3 regions of the Clostridium senegalense genome follow, and region 3 is predicted to be linked to each of the others. Evidence: predicted binding sites of a transcription regulator. Region 3 holds the regulator's gene; each other region holds the start of a gene.
What was found. The regulator HrcA, encoded in region 3, represses chaperone genes, less so after heat shock. The targets are predictions, from matches to a motif close to TGTTAGCACTCNNNNNNNNNGAGTGCTAACA.
Positions count from the first base shown of each region.

Region 1 (8,616 bases), on a different contig from region 3:
AACTTATTGATAAAAAAGGAGTTTATTATGATATGTATTCTAAACAATTAAAAAAAGAAGATAACATATAATGTTTTTTACTATAAGTTAAATTTTAAATATAAAATTTAACTGGCACTCCATTGGTTAACTTATAGGTATGAATTATACTAAAGTCGTAAGGTCTTACAAATTTTATATATGGAGTGATGATTAATGAATAAATTATCAATAGGGGAAGTTATTTATAATCTAAGAAAAGAAAAAGGAATTACTCAAGACCAATTAGGAACATTTATAGGAGTATCTACAGCAGCAGTATCAAAATGGGAAAGTGGTATTTCATACCCAGATATAACAATATTACCTGTTATTGCAACATTTTTTAATATTTCTATGGATGAACTATTTAATTTTAAAATTAAACTTTCCAATAAAGAAGTAATGAATATATTTAAAGAATGTGAAGTGTTATTTAGTAAAGGTAATATAAAAAGTGCTATAGAAAAAAGTAAGGAATATGTTTTAAAATATCCTATAAGTTATGATTTAAAACTAAAAATAGGTGCATTATTTAATGTGTATTCGTGGAAAAGCAATGATGAAGAAAAATCTATGAGCATGATATGGTATGCTATTAAATTATTTGAGGATATAGCTAAAAATTGTAATGATATAGATTTAATTGAACAATCTTTATTTCAATTAGGAGCTGCTTATTCTATAGTTGGAGAAGAGGATAAGGCTATAGAGGCATTAGAAAAAATAAAAAAAAGTCAATTAGATACTGACATTGTATTATCAAGTATATACATTAGGAAAAAGGAATTTAAGAAAGCTAGGGAATTGCTTCAAAGTAATTTATTCAAGGATATAAATAATATAACTATGATATGTATGGGGTTAGCTAATTCATATTATAATGAGAGTAAAAGTAAAGATAGATTAAAAATAATGGAAAGATATTACAATTTGTCTATAGATCTAAAAAGAATGATTTTGCCTAAAGAAAGTTCTATATTAGGATTACATATAGAATATTTAAATCTTGCAGAGGTATATTTAAATTTTAAAGAGGATAAAAAAGCTGTAAAAATGCTTTATGAAATGGTTGAAGATATAAAATACAATGATATAAATAATATGAAAAAATTTAGTAACTTTTGGTGTTTTAATGAAATGAAAACTAGTGAAAGAACTATAACAATGAATTTATACGAAAATATTTTCAAGATTTTTGAACATGAAGAATTTGATCTGATTAGAGAAAGTAATGATTTTAAAAATATAGTTAAAGAATTACAAGTATTAGAGGAAAAATCTTTAAAGGAATTTAGATAACTTATAAAAAATATAATATACATTTTAATGTTTAATGAGATACTTTTAAAGAAATAATTTTATTAATAGAGTAAAAAAGAATAAATTATGTTAAAATATCAAAACCTAAATTAAAATAAACTAATTTAGGAGAGAGTGATATTATGCTTGAAATTCCAATGATTGAATGGGTTGGATATGCAGCATCATTATTTATTGCTATATCATTACTTATGACATCTATTATTAAACTTAGAATATTTAATACAATTGGTTGTATACTGTTTGTTGTTTATGGTTTTGTGATAAGGGCATATCCAGTTATAGTTACAAATGGTGCTATAATCTTAATAAATTTTTGGAATTTATATAGAATTTATTTAGATAATAAAGATTTAAAATAAAAAATAAATTTAAAGATAATAATTAAAGTTTTTATATGATTATTTTAATATTAAAAAATTTAAATATATTAAAAAAACATTAAGAATGAAAAGAACAATATAGCAAATTATCTAAATTAATAATTTGATATATTGTTCTTATTATATTTTGAAGGGATTTATTACAGGAATTATATTTATAACAGGAACTTCATAAGGATGAACATTTTTTATTGTAGATATAACATCTTCTAATAAAGTATTATTGCAACAAAATTCAACTTTAAGTTCTTCCATTTCACATAGTTTATCTATAGTTCCATTAAAAGGATGGGCTCCTTTTAATGGACGCCAAAAACTAGTGACTTTTGAAACAACCATACAATTATCATAATTTCCACCTACAGTGAGGGCATTAATATTATTTAATGACATTCTTAATTTATGTACATATTCCTCAGGTATAAATGTTTCTATTTTTAAAAAATCAAATTCTATCATAGTATAATTGTCCTTTCATTAATTATTAAAGTTAAGAAATATTTATATTTTCGATACTTTAATAGGCAGCCAATAAAGTTCCAATAGAACTCCTCCTTTAATATATAATTAATTAGTAAAATATTGCTTTAAAAATAATTATATATAAATATTTTATGTATTAAAATTATATTTATAATTATTTTTTAAAAAATTTAAAAAAATTATAGATTAATCATATTTAAAATATAAAATTGAATGTAACTATAAAAATTATTAATGTATATGTCAAATAAAAATGTAATAAATGATACAAAATAGCACAATAATGAAATTGCTGCAGAAAAATGAAAAATAAAAACGAATAAAAATTATGTGAATATTCAATTAACTATGTTACAATGTAGTTAAATTTATTAATAATAAAAGGGGGATAAGTTATGTCAGAAAATAAAGATAAACAAATTATGTGGTATACATTAGCATTTATGGCATTTTCAACAGTGTGGGGATTTGGAAATGTTATTAATGGATTTTCTGAATATGGTGGACTTAAAGCAATTATATCTTGGATTTTGATTTTTGGAATTTATTTCGTCCCTTATGCTTTAATGGTAGGTGAGTTAGGTTCTGCTTTTAAAGATTGTGGTGGTGGTGTTAGTTCTTGGATCCATGAAACTATAGGTCCAAAACTTGCTTACTATGCAGGTTGGACATATTGGGTAGTCCATATGCCATATATTTCACAAAAACCATCAGGCTTTGTAATTGCTACAAGTTGGGCAATTTTTCAAGATAACAGAGTAAGTAGTATGAAGCCAAAGATTTTACAATTAAGTTGTTTAGTAATATTTGTAATTGGTATGTATATTGCATCAAAGGGATTAAACATACTAAAGAAGTTAGCAGCATTTGCAGGAACATCTATGTTTATAATGTCAATTTTATTTATTCTTTTAATGACAGCTGCTCCAGCTATTACAGATGCTAAATTATATTCTATAGATTGGTCATTAAAAACATTTATGCCAACTTTTGATGCGAAATTTTTCACTAGTCTTTCTATTTTAGTTTTTGCTGTTGGTGGATGTGAAAAAATTTCACCATATGTAAATAAAATGAAGAATCCTGAAACAGGATTTTCAAAAGGGATGATTTCACTTGCTATTATGGTTGCTGTATGTGCAATTTTAGGTACCATTTCACTTGGAATGATGTTTGATTCAAATAATGTTCCTAAAGACTTAATGACTAATGGTGCATATTATGCATTTCAAAAATTAGGTCAGTATTATCATTTAGGAAATTTATTTGTAATTATATATGCAATTACTAACATGATTGGACAATTTGCAGTTTTAATATTATCAATAGACGCACCATTGCGTATGCTTCTTGATGGTGCAGATAGAAGATTTATTCCAGAAGTAATGTTTAAACAAAATAAAAATGGGGCGTATACTAATGGACACAAGCTTATTTTTGTTATTGTATCCATATTAATTATAGTTCCTATTTTTGGAATTGGAAATGTAGATGTATTAGTTAAATGGTTAGTTAAATTAAATGCTGTATGTATGCCACTTCGTTATTTATGGGTATTTGCAGCATATATAGCTCTTAAAAAAGCTGGAGAAAAATTCAATCCACAATATAAATTTGTGAAAAATAGAATGGTAGGTATTATATTTGGTGCATGGTGCTTTGCATTTACTGCTTTTGCATGTATTGGAGGAATGTATTCTGAAGATAAATTTCAATTAGTATTAAATATTGTTACACCATTTGTATTAATAGGATTAGGATTAATAATGCCTATTTTAGCTAAAAATAATGAAAGCATAGATAAAGATACTGTCGCATAAAATACAGGAGTTTTAAAGACGTAAAATAAAGAATGATACAAGGTAGGTTCTATAAGTAAACATTATAGAACCTATTTTAAATTTAGAATTTTGCAAAATATAATAAAATGTTAGCACTCACTATTGATAAGTGCTAATAAAAGTGGTATATTAAAAATTAAGTAATGAAAGGAGATGTTTATTTTGGAAACAAAACAATTTAAGGCAGAGTCTAAAAGACTTTTAGACATTATGATAAATTCAATTTATACTCATAGAGAAATTTTTTTAAGAGAATTAATTTCTAATTCAAGTGATGCTATCGATAAAATTTATTATAAGGCATTAACTGATGATTCATTAACTTTTGAGAAAGATAATTATTATATAAATATAATTCCTGATAAAGAAAGTAGGACTTTAAAAATCTGTGATACTGGTATAGGTATGACAAAAGATGAACTAGAAAATAACTTAGGTGTTATAGCTAAAAGTGGTTCATTACAATTTAAGAAAGAAAATGAAGTTGAAGATGGCCATGATATAATAGGTCAGTTTGGAGTTGGATTCTATTCAGCATTCTTAGTTGCAAAGGAAGTTACTGTTATAAGTAAAGCATTTGGAAGTGATAAAGCTTATAAATGGCAATCTAAAGGGGCTGACGGTTATACAATTGAGGCTTGTGAAAAAGATTCAATTGGTACAGAAATTTTATTAACTATTAAAGATAATACAGAAGATGAAAATTTTGATGAATATTTAGATGAATATAGATTAAAATCAATAATTAAAAAATACTCTGATTTTATAAGATACCCAATAAAAATGGATGTAACTAAGAGCAAACTTAAAGAGGGTAGTGAAAGTGAATATGAAGAGTATAAAGAAGAAGAAGTTATAAATAGTATGGTTCCTATTTGGAGAAAAAACAAAAGAGAACTTAAGGATGAAGATTATGATAACTTTTATGTTGAAAAACATTTTGGATTTGATAAGCCACTAAAACATATTCATATAAGTGTTGATGGTATGGTAAGTTACAATTCAATTTTATATATACCAGAAAAAGCACCATTTGATTTTTACACTAAGGATTATGAAAAAGGTTTAGAATTATATTCAAGCGGCGTAATGATAATGGAGAAATGTGCAGATTTACTTCCAGATTATTTTAGTTTTGTTAAAGGAATAGTAGATTCAGAAGATTTTTCACTTAATATATCAAGAGAAATTTTACAACATGATAGACAATTAAAACTTATAGCTAAGAACATAAAAACTAAGATAAAAAATGAATTAGAAGGTCTATTAAAAAATGAAAGAGAAAAGTATGAAGAGTTCTATAAAGCTTTTGGATCACAATTAAAATATGGTGTATATAGTGATTTTGGAGCAAATAAAGATGTGTTACAAGATTTATTAATGTTCTATTCATCTAAAGAAAAGAAACTTGTTACTTTAGATGAATATGTTTCTAGAATGAAAGAAGAACAAAAATATATTTATTATGCATCTGGAGAATCATATGAAAGAATAGAAAAGCTTCCTCAAACAGAAGTATTATTAGATAAAGGATATGAAATATTATACTTTATAGATGATGTAGATGAATTTGCAATAAAAATGCTTGCAAATTATAAAGAAAAGGAATTTAAATCAGTATCAAGTAGTGATTTAGGAATAGATACTGAAGAAAATGAAGTAAAAACAAGTGATGAAGATAATAAATTATTTGAAAGTATGAAAGAATTATTAAAAGATAAGGTTAAAGAAGTTAAGGCATCTAAAAAATTAAAAAAACATCCTGTATGCTTATCTAATGAAGGGGAACTTTCAATAGAAATGGAAAAGGTATTAAGTGCTATGCCAAATAATCCAAGTTTAAAGGCAGATAAAGTATTAGAAATAAATATAAACCATGAAGTGTTTGATGCGCTAAAAGATGCACATGAAAAAGATGAAGAAAAGTTTAAACTATATACTGATTTATTATATAATCAAGCTTTACTTATAGAAGGATTATCAATAAGTGATCCAGTAGAATTTACAAATAATATATGTAAAATAATGAAATAAGAGATAATAAGATAGGACCATATAGAAGTTACATTTATATAACTGACTATATGGTCCTATTTATGCTAGATTAAAGAATAGCTTATTTCTAAATAAGGATTATTTAGATAACTAAAATATATTAATCCTTTACTTAATTCATAAGTTCTAGTTTCTGTATAATACTTTCCATTTTCAAAGCTAAGATCTTTTATAACAGTTTCAGTTGTGAAAGAAGTATCATTTTTTTCTGTTATTGTGGTTATAGCTTCATATTCAACTCCGTCTATAATTGTTTTTTGTGTCCATGAATTATCTTTTTTAATTTCACCTTTTAAAACTATAAAGTCTTTAATAAAAGAATGTAATGTATCTTTATTTTTAGAAATATAATCATTATTATTAATAGATTCTATAACCATATCATTGGTAACTTTGTATTTTGCCGTAAAAGTTCTTTTTCCTCTAATATCTTGACCATAACCATCATTCATAAGCCCATCATAAGTGTATAGTGCATAGTCGTTAACGGATTCAATGTTATTAAAAGTTATTTTATGTCCTGTTTCAGCAGAACCAGTATAAGCTATAGGAGTATTTTTAGTATAAAAATATTGTTTATAATCATCTAAATACGAATGTTTATTGCTAGTAGAATTATTTGTATTAGATGAAGATATAGGGGTATTGTTATTTATATTGTTTGAAGGATTATTATTTATATTACAACCAACAAGTAAAATACTAAATATACATATAAGTGAAACTAAAGATTTTTTATTTTTCAAATTAATCACATCCTTTAAATTATAATTTCACTTTTATAGAAAAATATACAAAGTGTTTTTAATTTGTTTTGTATATAATATGTGAAAATTAAAATTAAGGAATACAAGTTAAAAAATTATTTTTATATGTAATAATATTGAAAAAAGTGAAATAGTTTGTTTACAAGTAAAATAAAGTATTATATAATATTTTTGGGAATGATGAAATATGATTTATATGTGGGCACTTGGATTATATGGAGTTAGTAGTGCAACCGACCTAATTAAGTTTAAAAAAATTAGGAGTGTTAGATATGCAAAAAAAGCAATTAAAAGTTTTAACATCAATAGTATTAGGAACATCTATAATTTTTGGTGGAATGATTTCTACAGTTTCTGCTGTGGAAAAAAATACATCACAATATGGTGTAATAAATGAAAATAGTGAGGTAAGTATTTGGAATTGTCAAGAAGGACTTAATCAAAATCAAAAGAATCCATATGAAAAAGAAAGTATTGTTGTACAAGGTTCAAAGGTTTATAAATGCAAAAGATTTCACTATCCTCAATCAGGTTGGAAACCTTCTGATTCACCAATGTTTTGGAAAACAGTAGGAAAAATTCCACAGTGGAATGCTCAAGAGGAATTAACTCAAGAAAATAAGAGTCCATATGAAAAAGGTGATATTGTTATGTATAATTCTCAGGCATATAAATGTAAGAGATTTCATTATGCTCAACCAGGTTGGAATCCTTGTGAGGGACCAATGTTCTGGGAATTAATTAAATAAAGATATTAAAAACATATTTTAAAGTTATTAAATTATATATTATGTGAAAATAAGCCTACTAAGTTTAAGTTTTTAGTAGGCTTTGAATTTTCTTTAATATTTTTATATATTGATTTTTGTTAAGATTAACATACTTTTTCTTTGACAAAATTACTTTTAACACTATTATCTATTATGAATATATTGTATAATGTTAAAAATGTTTAGAAAATAAAATTTAAATGTTTAAGTTATAATGAACTATATTGATATAGAGGGGTATTTATGGGGGATAAAGATAGAGAGATTAAAAAAGATATAACTGACTTATTTGACAGAGTATCATCGGTTTTTGATGATAATGGACCGAGGTTTTTTAAATACTTTGGAGAAGAATTGGTTAAATTCGCAGATATAAATTATGGAGAAAAAGTACTAGATGTTGCTTCAGGAAAAGGAGCATCCCTTTTTTTATCAGCAAAGAAAGTTGGGGAAAGTGGAGAGGTTATAGGGATAGATATATCTAAAGGTATGGTTGATGAAACAAATTTAGAAATAAAGCATAAAGGCATAGAAAATGCACAATTAATAGTTATGGATGCTGAAAATTTAGATTTTGAAAGTGAGTATTTTAATCATGTATTATGTGGTTTTGGAGTTTTCTTTTTTCCAAATTACGAAATTGCATTTAAAGAAATTATGAGAGTTTTAAAAAGTGGTGGTAAATTCTCATTTACTACATTTTTAAGAAAAAAAGATGAGAACTTTATATGGTTAGATGAATTAGTGGAAGAATATTTACCAGAATACGAAGAGGATTGTGGATATGAAGAAACTGTTGAATTTGACACAGAAGAAGGATTATATAAAATCTTAAAAGAATCTAATTTTAAAAATATAAAAATCGAGAAAGAAGAAAAAATTTTTATATACAAAGATGAGCAAGAATGGTGGGATAAACTTTATACCCATGGATATGTGACCATATTAGATGCTATACCGTTAGATAAGATAGAAG
Region 1 is NZ_JAHLNC010000006.1:94,022-102,637, forward strand. It holds gene KQI36_RS11500 (ABC transporter ATP-binding protein) at 1-71, shown strand, start outside; gene KQI36_RS11505 (helix-turn-helix domain-containing protein) at 196-1,320, shown strand; gene KQI36_RS11510 (YgjV family protein) at 1,464-1,703, shown strand; gene cutA (divalent cation tolerance protein CutA) at 1,845-2,180, opposite strand; gene KQI36_RS11520 (APC family permease) at 2,603-4,027, shown strand; gene htpG (molecular chaperone HtpG) at 4,211-6,082, shown strand; gene KQI36_RS11530 (hypothetical protein) at 6,148-6,849, opposite strand; cyclic di-GMP riboswitch class II at 7,035-7,118, shown strand; gene KQI36_RS11535 (carbohydrate-binding protein) at 7,143-7,619, shown strand; gene KQI36_RS11540 (class I SAM-dependent methyltransferase) at 7,884-8,616, shown strand, end outside.
Region 1: a site for HrcA is predicted at 4,136-4,166, ahead of htpG (molecular chaperone HtpG). Genes of this name have one in related genera too.

Region 2 (8,616 bases), 660 kb from region 3:
AGAGATGCAAAAGGATATAGAAGGTGAAAGAGGCAATGTTGATAAGGCAATTAAGTCTTTTGAAACTATATCATTAAATATAAAAGAAACAATTCCTAAAATAGAGATGGTAAGTGAAAGTTCAGGAGATATAAATAAAGAAGGGGAAGTTATTGCAGACAGACTTGATAATGCTACAGCAATATCAGAAGAGATTTCAGCAACAACTGAAGAAATATCTGCATCAACAGAAGAATTTAATAGTTCAAGTGAAGAGGTTACTAATGCAGCGGAAAAACTATTAAATCTATCTATTGAGCTTAATAAGAAAATGGAGATATTTAAATTAGAAGAAAACTAAAGTTTAATTAGTTAAAAGTTAATGAAGAAACTGGATTACCAGTTTCTTTTGAATTAGAAGGAGTAAAATTTGAGTTTGAAAAGCTAACCTAACTAAAGGTAAAATCAAAAGGTACAGCCATAACAAATGGGACAGGCACGAATGGTTTAATTACATAAAATAGAGAGTAGCTCTTTGAATTTAGTTACCATACATAAAAAAGTTAGCCAGTCCCTTAAATAGTTAAGAAGTTTAAAGAAATTGACAATGGACAAAGGACAATTGACAATGGTGGAGGAAACTGGACTGCCAGTTTCTTTAGATTAGGGGAAGTAAAATTTGAGTTTGAGAGGTTAAACTAACTAAAGTTAAAATCAAAATATACAGCCGTAACAAGAAGGACAGGCGTACCGAAGTATAATTTCCTTAAGTTATTTTCACAGTGAAATCGAAAGATTATCAATAAAATCTAAAGTAACCAAAGCCGGTCCTTAATATAGTTAAGAGGTAACAGTTAATAGTTGAGGAAGAAACTGGATTACCAGTTTCATTGAATTAGAGGGAGTAAAATTTGAGTTTGAGAGAGCTTTAGATAGTTAATAGTTAAGAGTTAACAGTTAAGAATTCAGGATGAAAGTGGTAACCACTTTCTTTTTAATCTATTAATATAATTTGCTTTGCAAATTTATAAAAAAGTACGTTTAGCATTACTATGAACGAAGTGAGTAGTAATAACCACAACTATTAACTATTCACTCTTAACTCTTAACTGAAAAAGTCCCATTTGCGATGGAGCCAACACTAGTAGTAATTGCTTGTTTAGGTGTTTGGGACCGACTTCGAGCAGTATTGTAGATAAGCTAAAATTAATAGAAGCATCTATCCAAAAGTATAGTAAAGTAGCCAACTACGCGTCTGTCCCTCTTGTGATGGAGGTAGAACTTTGGGTGATTACTTACTTAGGAGTTTTACTTTTGTAGATTAAAAAAGTACGTTTAGTATTACTAGGAGCATAGCGAATAGTAATGACCATAACTGTTAACTATTCACTTTTAACTCTTAACTAAAGATTCCCATAACTCTTAACTGAAAAAGTCCCATAACTATTCACTTAATGTTCATAATTTATGATAATATAATATGTATACGCAAAATCGTAGTGTTTTCTTGTAATTAAGTATAGGGTTCCAAGTTGACTCTTAAATTTATTTATTTCAAAACTTGGATACCTAAAATAGTGAGACATGCTCTGAATCATTTAGAATTTAACACTACATTTTATATAAAAATATTTTAAAGTTATTGGATAAATTTAAATTGGAGCTTGTTTCCCTATAACTTTCCATAATATATTAATCATATTAAATTAAATAATAGATAAATAAATTTTTATTATTTGTTAATATGGTCTATTATTTTTTTCATAGGTCTTATTTAAAGATTTTACATAGGTTATAATAATGAATATATAAATGCAAAACTTTTATAGAAATTGCAAAAATAATTTAGTTTTGTGGTGAAGGAGTGTTTTTTATGTTAGTAGATACAGTTAAAAAATATTATGACAAAGAATATGATTTAAATTGTGCAGAAACAATTATATATGCAGCAAATGAGGAATATGGTTTAAATCTTTCACATCAAACTCTTAAAACTATGGCTGCTTTTGGTGGTGGAATGGCTGTAGAAAGCACTTGTGGAGTAATTACAGGTTCTATAGCAGTACTTGGAATTATGTTTACAAAGGAAAAAGCACATGAAAGCGATAGGATTAAGCTGTTAACTCAAGAGTTTATAGATACTTTTGTAAGTGAATTAAAAACAGAAAGTTGTGCAAGACTAAAAAATAGATATAGAGATGATGAAAAAAGATGTGCAGACATTGTGTTTAAAGGCGCAGAAATATTAGATAAAATAGTTAATCAAAATAAAGAAGAGTAAAAATTACATATTACAGGGTATATAATACCTAATATTAACTTATACATAAAAATTTTGATATCAATTAAGAATGTTCATATCTTAATTGATATCAAAATTTAAAATATTATCAACTTTTTTAGATGTTTTTCAAATTTGATTTATGAATTGAATTTTATAATAAATAATTTCAATTTTATATGTTAGAGATTTTTATATTAAATTTCAATTAGTTTAAAGATTTTAATACAAGAATGATATTTTTATGGAAAGTTGCTTAATTACAAGAGAACATTAAAAAATAAAAGATTAAAGTTCAATGAATAAAGTAATACTTTCAGGTGCATACCTATATTTGTGGAAGAGGTGATTTTGTGGATTTTAAAGAAGTTTTAGAATTTGATAATAAAATTGTATTAAAGGATGTTGAAAACTTTGAACTTAAGGATATATTTGATTGTGGTCAGTGCTTTAGGTGGAATAAAACAAAAGATAATACTTATATAGGAGTTGCTTATAATAAGGTTATTGAAATAGAAAAAGAAGGCAATAATGTTATTATACATAACTCTAATCTAAAGGATTTTAATGAAATTTGGTGTGAGTATTTTGATTTAAAAAGAAATTATTCAAAAATAAAAGAAGAACTTAAAAAAGATCCAATATTGGATACAGCTGTTGCTTTTGGAGAAGGTATAAGAATATTAAAGCAAGAGCCTTTTGAAATATTAATTTCATTTATAGTATCAGCCAATAATAGAATACCAATGATTAAAAGAGCTATAAATAACATAAGCAAAAAATATGGAAATGAATTAGAGTATAAAGGCGAAAAGTATTATTCTTTTCCATCAGTAGATAGACTTATAGAAGCTTCACAAGAAGAAATAGAAGAAATGGGTGTTGGTTTTAGAGCTAAATACATAGTGGATTCTGTAGATAAAGTTTATAATAATGTTTACAATTTAGAAGAAATAAAATCAATGGATGATGATGAATGTCATGAAGGGTTAAAACAGTTTAATGGTGTTGGGCCTAAGGTTGCAGATTGCATAATGCTATTCTCTATGCAAAAATACTCATCATTTCCTGTAGATGTATGGGTTAAAAGAGCAATGCAACATTTTTATGTTGCACCAGATGTATCATTGCCGAAAATAAGAATGTTTGCAAGAGATAAATTTGGAAATTTAGCTGGTTTTGCTCAACAATATTTGTTTTTCTATGCAAGAGAAAATAAAATAATATAGAAATTTTAAAAGTCAAATTGGAACCTTATATAAATGAAAATTCAAAATTAGAAACCTATACTAAAGATTGGTGGTGGAGATTATTAGCAGAAAAATTGAAAACTTTTTAAAAAAATATGGTGTTCACTTATTTTTTGCTGTGTTTACCATTATAACAATAATTGTTGGATATGAATATTTTTCCAAATATGCCTCTGCATTTAAAGATCCGGATAATATAAAAAATGTTATATTGTCATACGGTGCATATAGCTTTTTAATTTTTATAGCTTTACAAGTTATACAAGTTGTATTCTTTTTCATACCAGGAGAAGTAGTTCAAATTGTAGGTGGATATATTTATGGACCAATTAAAGGTTCTTTATTATCTGTAGTAGGAATAGCATTAGGTAGTGCAATAGGATATTTAATAGCGAGATATCTAATGAGAGAACAAGTACAAAAGATGATAGAAAAAAGGGATTTAAAATTGTTTAAAAAAATATTAACTAGGGGAAGTAATAAACTAGTAATATTTTTTGTATATCTTATACCAGGAATTCCTAAAGATATTTTGGTATACTTATGTGGTGTTTCAGATATAGATTTTTTAGAGTTCTTGATATATTCTACATTAGGTAGACTTCCATGGATTATAGTATCTGCATTATTTGGAAATGGAATTGGTGAGAGAAATTACGTTACATTGACTATTATAGCTATAGTTTCTTTAGTTTTTTTTATTTTTGGAGTGTTAAAAGGAAAAGATCTTCTTAATAAATTTCATAAAATAAAAAATAAAAAAAGTTCAAAATTTCACAAAAAATAAAATAATAAGGTAAATATGAGAAAATGGAAGAAAATAAAAGTAAAATAAAGCTAATTGATGATAAATACGGCTTTTAATAAGGAAAGAAAGTTTGAAATTAAAGTGTTGTTTATTTATTATAATAATATGATTAGCACTCTGCAAAAGAGAGTGCTAATAAAATAAAAAATTTTAGGAGGTCATAGTTATGGCAATAAAACCACTTGGTGATAGAGTAGTAATTAAAAGAGTAGCAGCTGAAGAGGTAACTAAGAGCGGTATAGTTTTAACAGCAGCATCAAAGGAAAAGCCACAAGAGGCAGAGGTTGTTGCAGTAGGACCTGGCCTTGCTGATGCTAGAATGGAGCTTAATGTAGGAGATAGAGTACTATTTTCTAAATATGCTGGAAATGAAATAAAGCATGAAGGACAAGAATATATAATACTTAAACAAGAAGAAATACTAGCAATAATCGAATAGTAATATAGTGAATATAAAAAGTAGAAATAAATTAGTAATTGGAGGGTTTTAAAATGGCTAAGACAATTTTATTTAGTGAAGAAGCTAGAAGATCTATGCAAAGAGGTGTGGATATATTAGCAGATACAGTTAAAGTTACACTTGGACCAAAAGGAAGAAACGTTGTTTTAGATAAGAAATTTGGAGCACCACTTATAACAAACGATGGTGTTACTATAGCAAGAGAAATTGAACTTGAAGATGCTTTTGAAAATATGGGAGCACAACTTGTAAAAGAAGTTTCAACAAAAACAAATGATGTAGCAGGTGACGGTACAACAACAGCTACATTATTAGCTCAAGCAATTATAAGAGAAGGTTTAAAAAATGTAACTGCTGGAGCAAATCCAATGTTAATAAGAAATGGAATAAAAATGGCTGTAAATGTTGCAGTTGAAGAAATAAAAAAATATTCTAAGCCAATAAGCGGTAAAGAAGACATAGCTAGAGTTGCAGCTATATCTGCAGCAGATGAAGAAATCGGAAAATTAATATCTGATGCTATGGAAAGAGTAGGAAACGAAGGCGTTATAACTGTTGAAGAATCTAAATCAATGGGAACAGAGCTTGATGTAGTTGAAGGAATGCAATTTGATAGAGGATATTTAAGTGCTTACATGGTAACAGATACAGATAAAATGGAAGCTAACTTAGAAGATCCATACATTTTAATAACAGATAAAAAAATAACAAATTTACAAGAAATACTTCCAGTTTTAGAGCAAGTTGTTCAACAAGGAAAAAAATTATTAATCATTGCTGAAGATGTAGAAGGTGAAGCTTTAGCAACATTAGTAGTTAATAAATTAAGAGGAACATTTACTTGTGTAGCTGTAAAAGCTCCAGGATTTGGTGATAGAAGAAAAGAAATGCTTCAAGATATAGCTATACTTACTGGTGGAACAGTTATAAGTGAAGAACTTGGATATGAATTAAAAGATGCTTCAATAGAAATGTTAGGAAGAGCTGAAAGCGTTAAGATTTGTAAAGAAAATACAACAGTTGTTAATGGAAAAGGCTTTAAAGAAGATATAGCTAAGAGAGTAAATCAAATTAAAGCTCAAATAGAAGAAACAACTTCAGATTTTGATAAAGAAAAATTAAGTGAAAGACTTGCAAAACTTGCAGGTGGAGTTGCTGTAATTAAAGTTGGTGCTGCAACAGAAACAGAACTTAAAGAAAAGAAATTAAGAATAGAGGATGCTTTAGCTGCAACAAAAGCTGCAGTTGAAGAAGGAATTATAGTTGGTGGTGGAACAGCTTATGCTAATATAATACCAGTTATAGAAAATTTAACATCAGATATAGAAGATGTTCAAGTTGGTATAAATATAATAAGAAAATCATTAGAAGAACCAATAAAACAAATAGCTATAAATGCAGGTCAAGAAGGTGCTGTAATAGCTGAAAAAGTAAAAATGTCTGCACCAGAAATAGGATACGATGCATTAAGAGGCGAATTTGTAGATATGATAAAAGCTGGAATAGTTGATCCAACTAAAGTTGCAAGAAGTGCACTTCAAAATGCTGCATCAGTAGCTTCAACATTCTTAACAACAGAAGCTGCAGTTGTAGATTTACCAGAAAAAAATAGTCCAGCTCCAATGGCTCCAGATATGGGCATGGGCGGAATGTACTAATATAAATTTAAAATACAAAAATAGAAGTTGCTTTTTAGCAACTTCTATTTTTTTCAGTTACACATAATCAAATAAATAATAAGATGATATTCTCATCAATATTTGACTACTTATTTCTTTTTATATACCTTATTGAGGTTTATAAGAAAATATGATAATTTAATCTTAGAATCTAAATACAATTTAAAGTATTTTTTTCAAAAAACAGTAAAATTTATAATAGGTGTGTAATAGTATATAAGTAGAAAATGATTTTGAATTAAGGATTTGGAAGCTAAGATTCTTATTATTACTTGGTCACTTTTAATAAGAGGAGCTAATAGTGAACCCACTCCAAATTAAACATTAAATTTAGTTTAGCTAAAATGTTTAATTTATTAGAGTGGGTTATTTTTTATTAATGCAAATAATTATTTTATTAGGGTTTTTACCGAAAATAAAACATTGTATATAGATATAAGGACGTGTGATGATGGGTATTAAGAAAAGAAGGTTAGGAGATTTATTATTAGATGAAAATAAAATAACTAAAAATCAATTACAAGTTGCACTGAATAATCAAAAAACAGAGAAGAAAAAGTTAGGTGAAATATTAGTTGAAATTGGAGCAATATCTGAAGATGAGATATTTAATATTTTAGAAAAGCAATTAGGTATAGAAAGAGTTTACTTAGATTCTATTAATCTTGAAGAAAAGATAGTGTCTATAATTCCTGAAAATATAGCTAAAAAATATAATGTGATAGCTATAGATGCAGATGAAACAGAAATTATTGCAGCTACTTCAGACCCACTTAATATATTTGCAATAGAAGATATTAAAATAATAACAGGAAAAGAGGTACGACTTTTAAGCTCTCCTAAAAGTGAAGTTGAAAGAGCTATAAATAAGGTTTATAGCAATATAGTGGAATACAGTTCTAGTAGTAAAGGAGACGTTGATTTATTCAATAGTGAAATTATGGATTCGCCTATAGTTAAAACTGTTAATTGGATTATTGAAAATGCTATAAATGCTAAGGCATCAGATATTCATATAGAACCATTAGAAGGTAGGGTAAAAGTTAGATTTAGACTAGATGGGCAGTTAAAGGAAATAATGTCCTTAGAAAAAAAGGATTTAAATGCAATAGTTGCTAGAATTAAAATACTTTCATCTTTAGATATTGCAAAAAAGAGAGTGCCACAAGATGGTCGTATATTAACTAAAGTTAATGGTGTAGACATTGACCTTAGAGTGTCAACTCTTCCAACTGTAAATGGAGAGAAGATTGTTATAAGAGTTTTAGATAAAAGTGCTAATAATATATCAAGAAATAATTTAGGATTAGATAAAAGTGATGAAGAAAAATTAAAAAGAATAATTTCAAAACCACATGGAATAATTCTTTCAACAGGCCCTACAGGAAGTGGTAAATCAACCACTCTTTATTCTATATTGAAAGAGTTAAATGATGAAAGTAGAAACATAATTACAATAGAAGATCCAGTGGAATTTTCTATAGAAGGAATAAATCAAGTAAATGTTAATTACAAAACAGGTCTTACCTTTAGTTATGGGCTAAAATCCATATTAAGGCAGGACCCAGACGTTATTATGGTTGGAGAAATTAGAGATGCAGAGACGTCTAAAATTGCAATGAGAGCGGCTATAACAGGACATTTAGTTTTAAGTACATTGCACACTAACGATGCTCCATCAACAATAATAAGGCTTATAGACATGGGAATAGAACCATATTTAATAGCTACATCTATTGTAGGGGTTATATCTCAGAGGCTCATAAGAATAGTTTGTCCCCATTGTTCAGAAAGTTACGAAGCTACTAGTTATGAAAAAAAGTTACTAAATATAGATGTTAATGAAAAAGTTATTATTAAAAGAAAAATAGGGTGTAATAAATGTAATAAGACTGGATATAAGGGACGAGTTGGTGTTTTTGAAATTATGGAGATAGACCAAGAAATTAGAGAGTATATAACAAGTGAAAAAAGTATAGATGCTATAACAAAATTAGCAATAGAAAAGGGTATGACAACCATAAGAGATGCCTGCATATCTAAAGTGTTAGATAAGACAACCACAATAGAGGAGCTAATAAGAATAGCATATTTAGAAAACAACTAATTAGTAATATGAAGCTATTTATAGAATTGATAATAAGTAATTTACAATTGTT
Region 2 is NZ_JAHLNC010000001.1:1,094,179-1,102,794, reverse strand. It holds gene KQI36_RS05135 (methyl-accepting chemotaxis protein) at 1-340, shown strand, start outside; gene KQI36_RS05130 (C-GCAxxG-C-C family (seleno)protein) at 1,853-2,260, shown strand; gene KQI36_RS05125 (DNA-3-methyladenine glycosylase family protein) at 2,614-3,489, shown strand; gene KQI36_RS05120 (TVP38/TMEM64 family protein) at 3,563-4,297, shown strand; gene KQI36_RS05115 (co-chaperone GroES) at 4,485-4,757, shown strand; gene groL (chaperonin GroEL) at 4,811-6,436, shown strand; gene KQI36_RS05105 (GspE/PulE family protein) at 6,909-8,564, shown strand.
Region 2: a site for HrcA is predicted at 4,426-4,456, ahead of KQI36_RS05115 (co-chaperone GroES). Genes of this name have one in related genera too.

Region 3 (8,616 bases):
TGTAGATAAAAAATATGTTACAGGAAACATTAATGGTGAAGCAACAGCAAAGGTAATGTTTGTGCCAGCAATGGCTAATCCAAATTATGCAAGCCAATTAGAAATAATGAACAACATCGTAGGAGAATCTAAAACATTATACCCAGACTTATTTAGAGGAAGAGCTATATATGATGTTTATACAACAGGAATAACTTATTACAGTCAAGATTTAAGTAGTAATGCAGTATTAATTGAAGTCGGATCTACAACTAATACTCTTGATGAGGCAAAAGCTAGTATGAAATATTTGGCTCATTCCATTAGTGCAGGATTATCAAAATAAAAATAATATAAAATGCTCTATCAAAATAAAAGTTAAATTTATTTTGATAGAGCATTTTAAATTTTAATTTTAAAATATAATTTTACATTTTGATGTTTGAATAAAAAACATACATAATGTGAATTATTATAATATTGGAGGTGCTATTTTGGGAAGAAAAGAAAAAAATATACTAATTTTATGTATGTTAGCTATTATTATTGGAACAGTTATGATAAATAAAAATTCAAGTGATATAGTGAAAAAAAATAGTAATATAGAAATTTGTAATGAGGATAGGCCTAAAATAATATTAAAATTAAATGAAAAACAATTAGTGTTTAAAAGCGATTTTTTTTATGATTTACAAAATGGCTTTGAATTAATATTTAATAATATAAAAGAAAATATAAATTAATTATATAAAATGATAGTAGAAAGAAAATTTATAAAATTTATAAAAAACTAAAGTTAAGGTTGTTTAACACATAGCATTGACAAGTTAAATAAGTTGTATGGTATAATTTAAACTGAATAATTATAATTTATTTATAAAAGTATGTTTAAAATTAAATGTAGTAAAAAAATTGATAATATAAAGTAAATTTATATATCCATTACAAACGGGGGTAAAATTCATGCAAAGTGACAGACAAAAGTATATAAGAAATTTTTCTATAGTTGCCCATATAGACCATGGTAAATCTACATTAGCAGATAGATTACTAGAGAAAACAGGTACATTAACACAAAGAGAAATGGAATCACAAGTACTTGATAATATGGAGTTAGAAAAAGAAAGAGGAATAACAATCAAAGCTCAAGCAGCTAGACTTGTATATAAAAGAGAAGCAGATGGAAAAGAATACATATTAAATCTAATTGATACTCCAGGACATGTAGACTTTAATTATGAGGTTTCTAGAAGTTTAGCAGCTTGTGAAGGAGCGATTTTAATAGTAGATGCAACACAAGGCATTCAAGCTCAAACTCTTGCAAACTGTTATCTAGCACTAGATAATGATTTAGAAATAGATCCGGTAATAAATAAAATAGATTTAGCAAGTGCAAGACCGGAAGAAGTAAAGCAAGAGATAGAAGATGTTATAGGTATAGAAGCACAAGATGCACCTTTAATATCAGCTAAAACAGGATTAAATATAGAAGATGTATTAGAATCAGTTGTAGAAAAAATACCTGCACCAACTGGTGATGAGGAAGCGCCATTAAAAGCATTAATTTTTGATTCTTATTATGACAGTTATAAAGGTGTTGTTACATATATAAGAGTTTTTGATGGAAGTGTTAAAGTAGGTACAAAAATAAAATTAATGAATACTAATAAAACTTGTGAAGTTACAGAAGTTGGAGTATTTACTCCAGCACCAATGCCAGTTAAAGAATTAAGAGCTGGAGAAGTTGGGTATTTAAGTGCTGCTATAAAAAATGTAGGAGATGCAAGAGCAGGAGATACGATAACAGAAGCAAATAGACCTACTAAAGAACCAATGAAGGGCTATAGACCAGCAATACCAATGGTGTTTAGTGGAATATATCCAGCAGATGGTTCAAAATATGAAGCATTAAAAGAAGCTTTAGAAAAATTACAGTTAAATGATGCTGCACTATCGTTTGAACCGGAAACATCTATTGCATTAGGTTTTGGATTTAGATGTGGTTTCTTAGGATTATTACATATGGAAATAATTCAAGAAAGAATAGAAAGAGAATTTAATTTAGATATAATTACAACGGCTCCATCAGTTATTTATAAAGTTACAAAAACAAATGGTGAACTTTTAGAGATTACTAATCCTACAAATTTACCAGAGGCATCAGAAATAAGTTATATGGAAGAGCCTATGGTGAAAGCGTCTATAATAGCACCTTCAGATTATGTAGGAGCTATTATGGAATTATGTCAAGAAAAAAGAGGAGTATTTATAGATATGCAATACCTTGATCAAACAAGGGTTGTGATAAATTATGATATGCCTTTAAATGAGATAGTATATGATTTCTTTGATGCACTAAAATCAAGAACTAAAGGATATGCATCTTTTGACTATGAATTAAAAGGATATAAAGAAACTAAACTAGTGAAACTTGATATAATGTTAAATGGAGATGTTGTAGATGCTTTATCAATGATAGTTCCAGAAGAAAGAGCTTATCATAGAGGCAGAAATATGGCAGAAAAATTAAAAGAGATTATTCCAAGACAGTTATTTGAAATTCCAATTCAAGCAGCTGTAGGTTCAAAAATTATAGCAAGAGAAACTGTAAAAGCTATGAGAAAAGATGTTCTTGCCAAATGTTATGGTGGAGACATATCAAGAAAGAAAAAATTATTAGAGAAACAAAAACAAGGAAAGAAAAGAATGAGACAAGTTGGAAGTGTAGAAGTTCCACAAGAAGCATTCATGGCAGTGCTTAAAATAGATTAATTTTAATAAAAGCTATAAGGAGGAATGCAAAATGAAAGATGTATCATTATATATTCATATACCATTTTGTAAAAATAAGTGCTTTTATTGTGATTTTCCTTCTTTTAGTGGATGTGACGGGAAAATGCTAGAGTATTCTAAGGCATTAGGAATGGAAATAGATAAAATAGATAAAGATTACATTATAAAAACAGTATTTATAGGTGGGGGAACTCCCACCTATTTATCTTTAGATGGATTAAAATATATAAAAAAAAGTATAGAGAAATTAAATTTAGCTCCTGATGTTGAGTTTACAGTAGAAGGAAATCCGGGTACATTCACAAAAGAAAAATTAGAATTATTTAAAAGTATGGGTGTTAATAGATTAAGTATAGGTCTTCAGGCTTATCAAGATAATCTTTTAAAAAGTATAGGAAGAATACATTCGGTAGAAGATTTTGAAAAAAGTTATAAATTAGCACGAGAATGTGGATATAAAAATATAAATATAGATTTAATTTTTGGACTTCCCAATCAAGATATTGAAAATTGGGAATATACACTGAAAAAAGTTATAAAACTTAACCCAGAACATTTGTCTTGCTATAGCTTAATAATAGAAGAAGATACTAAATTTTATAGTTTATTTGAAGATGATAAATTGAGACTTCCATGTGAAGAAGATGAAAGGGAAATGTATTTAAAAACTTTAGAGATACTAAAAGAAAACGGTTATAATCATTATGAAATTTCAAATTTCTGTAAACCTAATAAAGAATGTAGACATAATTTAGTGTATTGGGAATTAAAACCTTATATTGGTTGTGGAAGTTCTTCGCATTCTTATGTAGATGGAAGAAGATATTATAATGAAAGTGATATAGAAAAATATATTAAAAAAATTAATGAAAATGGAAGTGCAATAATAGAAAGTAAAAAAAATAAAATAGAAGATGACATTGAAGAATATATGTTTTTAGGATTGAGAAAAATAGATGGTATTAACAAAAAGCAGTTTCAGTGTAAATTTTCTAAGGATATATATGAAATTTATGGGGAAATTATTAATAGATTTAAAGATTTAAAAATGATAAATGATGATGGAAATAAAATATACCTCACAGAAAAAGGAATAGAAGTGTCAAATAGTATAATGTGTGAATTTATATTAGAAAAGTAAAAAAGGTATTGACAAATTAATATTAAAATGATATGTTAAGAATGTAGTAATTAGCACTCCTTGTTAATGAGTGCTAATAAAGAGGTGATAATATGAAAATGGATGATAGAAAAATTTATATACTACAAGCTATTATCCATGATTACATTACTTGTGGTGAGCCTGTAGGATCTAGAACTATTGCTAAAAAATATGATTTAGGAATTAGTTCTGCAACTATTAGAAATGAGATGGCAGATTTAGAAGATATGGGATATTTAGAACAACTTCACACGTCTTCAGGAAGAAAGCCCTCTGATAAAGGTTATAGACTTTATGTAGATAATTTAATGAAAATATCTAATTTAACATCACAAGAAAAAGCTATAATTAAAGAATCTATAATTGATATGGCTTGTGGTGAAATAGATAGAATTATAATGAACGCTACTGAAATTTTATCAGACCTTACAAAACTTACATCTATAGTAAAGGCTCCGTCTCTTAGAAAAAGTACATTAAGACATGTTCAACTGTCTTTAGTTGATAATAATAATGTCTTAGCTACTATGATAACTAATAGTGGTGTAATTAGAAATAATATTATTAAAATTACAAAATCAATAGATAGCAGTGCTCTTTTAAAGTTAAATAATATTTTAAATGAAAAACTAAGAGATATAAACATTGAAGATATTTCTTTAGAGTTTCTTTTAAATATTAAAAGAGAATTAAAAGGAAATGAAGAAATTTTAGATGCTATTATTCCTATACTATATGGGACTTTAATAAATGAAGAAAATAGTAAAATATATATAAAAGGCTCAACAAATATATTTAATTATCAAGAATATAATGATATAGAAAAAGCTAGAGATTTTTTGAATTTTTTAAATAATAATGAGTTTGTAAAGAATTTATTAGATCAAAATAAGGAAAATGGATTAGCGATAAGTATAGGAAAAGAAAATTTTAATGAATATACCAAGCAATGTAGTATTATAACAGCTACTTATAATTACAATGGGATACCACTTGGGACTATAGGAGTTATAGGTCCAACAAGAATTCCCTATGGCAAAGTAGTAGGAATTTTAAATACATTAGTAGATGAGCTTAACTTTAATATAGAAGAAATATATAAGAAGTTTTAAAAAGCTATGGAATGGAGGAGTGCAAAGTTGAATAAGAATAATATAGATGAAAATCTAGATGAAATTAAAGATGAACATACGAATGAAACAAATGAATGTTCAGAAAATCAATGTGAATGTGATACAAAAGAAAAAGAAACTACTTTTGAACCAGTAGATGTAAAAAAAATAAAAGAAGAAAATGAAAAGTTAAAGAAAGAAGTAGAAGAGTTAAAAGAAAGACAATTAAGAATTTCTGCTGAATACGATAATTATAGAAAAAGAACAATAAAAGAAAAGCAAGATGTATATTTAAATGCATATGAAGATGTTTTAAAGGAAATGTTTGAAGTCTTAGATAATTTAGAACGTGCTTTATCATGTGATTCTAACTTAGAGGATTTAAGAAAAGGAATCGAAATGACAGTTAAACAGTTTAATACTTCTTTAGAAAAATTAGAAGTTGAAGAAATAGATACAAATGGAGAATTTGATCCTAACTATCATAATGCAGTAATGCATGAAGAAAATGATAGTGTTGGAGCAAATCAAATAGTAGAAGTATTCTTAAAAGGATACAAAAAAGGTGAAAAAGTACTAAGATATAGTATGGTAAAAGTAGCAAACTAACAATTAGGAGGTAATTTATAATGGGAAAAGTAATTGGTATTGATTTAGGAACAACAAATTCATGTGTAGCAGTTATGGAAGGTGGAGAACCAGTTGTTATAGCAAATGCTGAGGGAGCTAGAACTACACCATCAGTTGTATCTTTTATGAAAGATGGAGAAAGATTAGTAGGTCAGGTTGCTAAAAGACAAGCGATAACTAATCCAGATAAAACTATAATATCAATAAAAAGACATATGGGAACAGGTCATAAAGTTAATATAGATGGAAAAGATTTAACACCACAAGAAATATCTGCAATGGTACTTCAAAAATTAAAAGCTGATGCAGAAGCATATCTAGGTGAAAAAGTAACTGAAGCAGTTATAACAGTTCCAGCATACTTTAATGATAGTGAAAGACAAGCAACAAAAGACGCAGGAAGAATAGCTGGTTTAGATGTTAAAAGAATAATCAATGAGCCAACAGCTGCATCACTTGCATATGGTCTAGATAAAATGGATACAAATCAAAAAATATTTGTATATGACTTAGGTGGCGGTACTTTCGACGTATCAATATTAGAACTTGGAGACGGAGTATTTGAAGTTTTATCAACAACAGGTGATACTAAATTAGGTGGAGATGACTTCGACGAAAAAATAATGAACTATATAGCTGAAAGTTTTAAAGCTGAAAATGGTATTGATTTAAGAAATGATAAAATGGCACTTCAAAGATTAAAAGAAGCTGCAGAAAAAGCTAAAATAGAATTATCATCTTCAATGCAAACAAATATTAACTTACCATTTATAACAGCAGATGCTACAGGTCCAAAACATATAGACCTAAACTTAACAAGAGCTAAATTCAATGAATTGACTCATGACTTAGTTCAAAGAACAATTGAGCCAATGAAAAAATCACTTGCAGATGCTAAATTATCAATAAATGATATAGACAAAATACTTTTAGTTGGAGGTTCTACAAGAATACCAGCAGTTCAAGAAGCTGTTAAAAACTTTACAGGAAAAGAACCATCAAAAGGAGTTAACCCAGATGAATGTGTTGCAGTTGGAGCAGCAATTCAAGCAGGAGTATTAACAGGAGATGTTGAAGGATTACTATTATTAGATGTTACTCCATTAACATTAGGAATAGAAACATTAGGTGGAGTTGCAACTCCATTAATAGAAAGAAATACAACAATACCAACTAAGAAGAGCCAAGTATTCTCTACAGCTCAAGATGGTCAAACATCTGTTGAAATTCATGTTGTTCAAGGTGAAAGACAAATGGCTGCAGATAATAAAACATTAGGTAGATTTACTTTATCAGGAATAGCACCAGCACCAAGAGGAATTCCACAAATAGAAGTTACATTTGATATAGATGCTAATGGTATTGTAAATGTAACAGCTAAAGATAAAGGAACAGGAAAAGAAGCTAATATTACAATAACAGCATCTACAAACTTAAATGAAGATGAAATTAAAAAAGCTGTAGATGAAGCAGAACAATTCGCAGCTCAAGATAAAGAAAGAAAAGAAGCTATAGAGGTTAAAAATAATGCTGACCAAATGGTTTATCAAACAGAAAAAACATTAGGTGAGTTAGGAGACAAAGTTTCAGCAGAAGATAAATCAGAGATAACTACTAAGATAGATGCATTAAAAGCTGTTAAAGATGGAGAAGATATAGAAGCAATTAAAAAAGCTACAGAAGAGCTAACACAAGCATTCTATGCAGTATCTTCTAAAATGTATCAAGGAGAAGCAGGAGCACAAGGAGAAGCTCAAGCTGAACCACAACAAAATACTGGTAATGCAGATGAAAATGTAGTTGATACAGATTTTAAAGTAGACTAATTAACAAATTTATTTTAAAAGATTAAAAAAGTAAAGGTTGATAGTTATGAGTGTGTATAGTCAAATAATTAAATAGTATTTAATTATAAATACCATAACTATCAACTTTTTTAAAATTTATTAAAAAAATTAGCTTAATACTACTCAAAAAAGGGGGATGAGCATAAGAGCTCTTCCCTCAATTTGAGTAATGTGTATTAATATAAACATTAATTTGATTTTTTATTTAATAAAATATACTTAAATTGGTAACAGCTTTGATTAAGTTTTAATAAAATAGATATATATAATAATTTAAAATTGATAAAAAGCACTACATACTAATGCGGTTAAAGTGGAATTTTATTATATTAGTGTTGAAATAATAGGTAATATAATTTATATTATAAAGGTTAGAGTATAATAGGTGGTGAAATTAATATAATGGCAAATAAAGATTACTATGAAATTTTAGGTGTAGATAAAAGTGCAACTGAAGAAGAAATAAAAAGGGCTTTTAAAAAATCTGCATTAAAATATCACCCAGACAGGAATCCAGGTGATAAAGAGGCAGAAGAAAAATTTAAAGAGTTAAACGAAGCATATCAAGTGCTTTCAGATAGCGAAAAAAGACAAAGATATGATCAATTTGGAACAGCTGATTTTAATGGTCAAGGATTTGGTGGATTTGAAGGCGGATTTGGTGGATTCGACTTTGGAGACATATTTGGCGATATATTCGGAGGTTTTGGTGGATTTGGCGGAAGTTCATCAAGAAGAAATGGACCGAGAAAAGGTGCAGATCTTGAGTACAATATAAATCTTACTTTTGAAGAAGCTGTATTTGGCGTAGAAAAAGAAGTGAAAATAAGCAGAAAAGAAAAGTGTGAAAGTTGTAATGGATCAGGGGCTAGTAATGGATCAGCTCCAAAAACATGTTCTAAATGTAATGGTACTGGACAAGTAAGAGTACAAAGACAGACACCAATAGGGGTTATAGCTACATCTTCAACTTGTGATGTTTGTGGAGGAAAGGGTCAAGTAATAGATAGTCCTTGCTCAACTTGCAGAGGTACAGGTAAAGAAACTAAAAGAAGAAACATAACTATAAATATACCAGCAGGTGTAGATAATG
Region 3 is NZ_JAHLNC010000001.1:431,535-440,150, reverse strand. It holds gene KQI36_RS02200 (stage II sporulation protein P) at 1-325, shown strand, start outside; gene KQI36_RS02195 (hypothetical protein) at 474-722, shown strand; gene lepA (translation elongation factor 4) at 943-2,751, shown strand; gene hemW (radical SAM family heme chaperone HemW) at 2,783-3,913, shown strand; gene hrcA (heat-inducible transcriptional repressor HrcA) at 4,012-5,046, shown strand; gene grpE (nucleotide exchange factor GrpE) at 5,053-5,655, shown strand; gene dnaK (molecular chaperone DnaK) at 5,676-7,502, shown strand; gene dnaJ (molecular chaperone DnaJ) at 7,926-8,616, shown strand, end outside.